Regions from separate parts of the Rossellomorea sp. QJM3NY_18 genome, predicted to be linked through region 1. Evidence: a T-box and tRNA genes for the amino acid it is inferred to sense, from the RefSeq annotation. Region 1 holds a T-box; the other holds one or more tRNA genes.

Region 1 (2,186 bases):
ATCTTCCGTGGCAATGACGGCATGCTGCAGATCTTTCGAAATATCTTCAAGCTTCACTTCTTCCCGTTCCAGGTCGGTCCGGAGTTTCCCGAGATAGACATCGTCCGAGAAGTAAAGTCGAGAGGTTTCCTCGTAGTTGTAGATGTCCTTTTTCATTTGGTCATAAGGACGGATTGGTTCTTCCTTGACGAGTGAAGCGAAATAACCCGCTCCGACTCCTCCTGCAAATGCGAATCCCAATACAAAGATCACGATCAGGATCAAAGACAGGTTCCAGAATACACCGTATGTAATTCTTGCTCGTTTTTGTAGTCTAGTATTTGAAAAGAACCTGATTGCAGGGTCTAATTTTTCACGTAATATGTTCCATTTTTCCTTCATATATCATTCCCCCCAGAACATTCCCATTATAGCATAATTACAGGAAGGCTGTCGTAAAAAGTCAAATAAAATGGTCTTTTATCATCCGTTTAGTTGACTATTATTTTGGAATATGGTAAAAACCTAATATAGCGAAATGAATGATGATCCGGCATATATTCGGATTTCTGTATGAAAAATAAATGTGTAAACGCAATGAGAGGAATAAGTAGTCTGCCTTCCCTGTTACGAAGAGAGTCAGTGGGTGCTGTGAACTGACACAAATGGCCGATGAATTACATCCTGGAGCTTTTGCTGTGAACTTCTAGTAGCAGCAAACGGTGCAAGCCGTTATCTTGAATGAGTGAAGGATGTTATTCCTTAATTTGGGTGGTACCGCGCGACAGCGTCCCTGCATATATGCAGGGACTTTTTTGTTGTCAGCATGTTTATCAAAAGGAGGAAATAAAGATGGATTTACTAAAGGACTTGGAATGGCGTGGGATCACGTATCAGCAAACGGATGCAGATGGCTTGAAGGACCTGTTGAATAAAGAAAGCATTTCGATTTACTGCGGGATCGATCCGACAGCGGACAGTATGCATATCGGGCATCTGCTTCCATTCCTGACGCTTCGCCGTTTCCAGAATCAAGGGCATCGTCCCCTTGTACTGGTTGGAGGGGCAACAGGTTTGATCGGTGACCCGAGCGGTAAAAACGAAGAGCGGAAACTGCAGACGGTTGAAGCGATTCAGGGGAATGTAGCGAGCATTAAAGGGCAGCTCCAAAGCATCTTTGATTTCGAAGGGGAAAACGGGGCAGTGATGGTGAATAACTATGACTGGATCGGAGCAATGGACGTTGTGACTTTCCTTCGTGATTTCGGTAAGCATGTAGGGGTGAATTACATGCTGGCGAAAGATACGATTTCGTCCCGTCTGGAATCGGGTATTTCGTTCACTGAATTTACGTATACGATTCTCCAGGCGATGGATTTCAATCATCTATACGACAACTACAATTGTAAGCTGCAGATCGGAGGCAGCGATCAGTGGGGGAATATCACGACCGGCCTTGAATTGATCAGACGTACACATGAAGAAGAAACGAAGGCATTTGGTTTCACGATTCCACTTGTAACGAAAGCGGACGGAACGAAATTCGGGAAAACAGAGAGCGGAGCAGTATGGCTCGATCCGAAGAAGACGTCTCCATATGAGTTCTACCAGTTCTGGATCAACGCGGCTGACGCAGATGTCGTGAAATACTTGAAATACTTTACCTTCCTTTCTCATGAAGAGATCGAGGCACTAGCTGCGTCCGTTGAAACAGAACCTCATCTTCGCAAAGCACAAAAGACACTGGCGGAAGAAATGACGAAGCTGATCCACGGTGAAGAAGCCCTTGATCAGGCGATCCGTATCACTCAAGCGTTATTCAGCGGTGACATCAAGTCATTGTCCGCTTCTGAAATACTGGAAGGATTCAAAGATGTCCCTTCTTTTGAACAGGCAAAAGGAGAAGAAATCGGATTGATCGATCTCCTCGTCAATGCGAAAATCTCGCCATCCAAGCGTCAGGCACGTGAAGACGTCGGGAACGGTGCGATCTACATCAACGGTGAACGTATCACGGATCTTCAGCATGTAATGGGCGAAGGGGATAAGATCGAAGGACAATTTACGATCATCCGACGCGGAAAGAAGAAATATTTCAGAGTTCAGTACGTATAATAGAATATAGAATCTATCAGCGCGGTATCCGTTTCTCTTATTTTGGAGCGGGTGCCGTGCTTTTTAAAATACAAAAAAACACTGCCCATAAA
Region 2 (2,186 bases), 1.1 Mb from region 1:
CCGGCAAGTGTTTCACTCGCTTCAGCAACCGCTTTCAAATTTCGTAAATTTGTATCAGGATTATTATGTACACGCTCAGCTTGACCAATCTCTATATCACCCAGGTCTTTAATGTCATATCCGAGATTCTCAAGTCTCTCAACAATACCTGCATAACGAATGGCACTCGGTCCCATGTCCACACCTCTACGCATTTGACCTAAATCCATCGGTACACCAATAATTGAAATATTTCTTTTCATCAAAAATTCCCCCTATTCTAAATTTACGTCCTGTCCCTATTGTATCCCTAGTGGGACCGATGACTCAACCGGACAGGATTGTGCATATATATGCGTGGACAGAGGGGTTTTTGATGATTGGGTGTGTAAGAATATTAGTTAAACAAAAAAACCTCAAATCTCCTAAAAGATTCGAGGTCCAGTCATGTCGTATGTATGATGATTTTTTCGCTTCGTTCGTTAGCGGATAAAGATTTCTGCATTTGCAAAATATCTTTGGTGGAGCCTAGCGGGATCGAACCGCTGACCTCCTGCGTGCAAAGCAGGCGCTCTCCCAGCTGAGCTAAGGCCCCATATAGAGAAATTCTCACACCAAGAGATGTGAGAAAATGTGTGATGAGCCATGAAGGATTCGAACCTTCGACCCTCTGATTAAAAGTCAGATGCTCTACCAACTGAGCTAATGGCTCGTAATGGCTGGGCTAGCTGGATTCGAACCAACGCATGTCGCAGTCAAAGTGCGATGCCTTACCGCTTGGCTATAGCCCAATAATTACGTGAATGGCATAAAAAAGGGACATTTATAGGATGTCCATTTTACACTGAAATATACAAAATGGTGGAGGGGGGCAGATTCGAACTGCCGAACCCGAAGGAGCGGATTTACAGTCCGCCGCGTTTAGCCACTTCGCTACCCCTCCAGCTATAAAACAATGGTGCCGGCAAGAGGACTTGAACCCCCAACCTACTGATTACAAGTCAGTTGCTCTACCAGTTGAGCTACACCGGCATATATAAACTTGTGATGAATACTGCGTAATGAAAGCATTTCATGGAAAGATATTTTGCTAACGCAAAATCCAATGAAGTTTATTTTACTTTCGTAAAAAAACCTGGTGGAGGATGACGGGATCGAACCGCCGACCCTCTGCTTGTAAGGCAGATGCTCTCCCAGCTGAGCTAATCCTCCGTTATGTATATATATATTTTCTTTTTCCTTCAAAAAGAAAATGGTGACCCATACGGGATTCGAACCCGTGTTACCGCCGTGAAAGGGCGGTGTCTTAACCGCTTGACCAATGGGCCGGTTTGTTAAAAAAATAAAAGCTTCCAACCGGGCTCGAACCGGTGACCTCTTCCTTACCATGGAAGCACTCTACCTGCTGAGCTATGGAAGCAATGGCTCCGCAGGCAAGATTCGAACTTGCGACCGATCGGTTAACAGCCGATAGCTCTACCACTGAGCTACTGCGGAATGATTTGGCCTGGCGACGTCCTACTCTCACAGGGGGAGATCCCCCAACTACCATCGGCGCTGAAGAGCTTAACTTCCGTGTTCGGCATGGGAACGGGTGTGACCTCTTCGCCATTATCACCAGACATATTGCTTACAATGACAAATATTATTATATAATATTTTCAGTAAAAATCAAGGTATAAATGAAAATTCATTCCCTGAAAACTAGATAAAGAATTGATGTCAAGAAAGCCGAATATCGACCAATGTTGTATCTACTATTACAAGTAGACAGTAATCCAGCTCCGGCGGCTAGAGACTCGAGGTCATTTCAGTTCAATCAGCTGAGGGGAAAAAGCACCCTCTTCTGATTGCCCAGAAATGCTTGTCGTCTCTGTTCAAGCCGCCTCCGCTTTATAATGTGGTTAAGTCCTCGATCGATTAGTATCAGTCAACTCCACATGTCGCCATGCTTCCATCTCTGACCTATCTACCTAGTCATCTTCTAGGGATCTTACTCACTTACGTGATGGGAAATCTCATCTCGAGGGGGGCTTCATGCTTAGATGCTTTCAGCACTTATCCCTTCCGCACATAGCTACCCAGCGATGCCTTTGGCAAGACAACTGGTACACCAGCGGTGCGTCCATCCCGGTCCTCTCGTACTAAGGACAGCTCCTCTCAAATTTCCTGCGCCCACGACGGATAGGGACCGAACTGTCTCACGA

The links. The T-box of region 1 lies ahead of tyrS (tyrosine--tRNA ligase). A T-box ahead of a tRNA ligase gene usually reads a tRNA of that ligase, here a tRNA-Tyr.
Region 2: it has a tRNA-Tyr gene. The T-box ahead of tyrS (tyrosine--tRNA ligase) is inferred to sense a tRNA for this amino acid. The anticodon was not compared.

Annotation. Positions count from the first base shown of each region.
Region 1 covers NZ_CM149659.1:3,370,898-3,373,083, reverse strand. Annotated here, with positions in the region: gene AC0VXY_RS17450 (transglycosylase domain-containing protein) at 1-381, opposite strand, end outside; T-box leader at 568-777, shown strand; gene tyrS (tyrosine--tRNA ligase) at 832-2,094, shown strand.
Region 2 covers NZ_CM149659.1:175,006-177,191, reverse strand. Annotated here, with positions in the region: gene rocF (arginase) at 1-242, opposite strand, end outside; tRNA gene AC0VXY_RS01010 (tRNA-Ala) at 499-574, opposite strand; tRNA gene AC0VXY_RS01005 (tRNA-Lys) at 619-691, opposite strand; tRNA gene AC0VXY_RS01000 (tRNA-Gln) at 696-770, opposite strand; tRNA gene AC0VXY_RS00995 (tRNA-Tyr) at 839-922, opposite strand; tRNA gene AC0VXY_RS00990 (tRNA-Thr) at 936-1,011, opposite strand; tRNA gene AC0VXY_RS00985 (tRNA-Val) at 1,116-1,191, opposite strand; tRNA gene AC0VXY_RS00980 (tRNA-Glu) at 1,233-1,307, opposite strand; tRNA gene AC0VXY_RS00975 (tRNA-Thr) at 1,327-1,399, opposite strand; tRNA gene AC0VXY_RS00970 (tRNA-Asn) at 1,402-1,476, opposite strand; rRNA gene rrf (5S ribosomal RNA) at 1,485-1,601, opposite strand; rRNA gene AC0VXY_RS00960 (23S ribosomal RNA) at 1,880-2,186, opposite strand, start outside.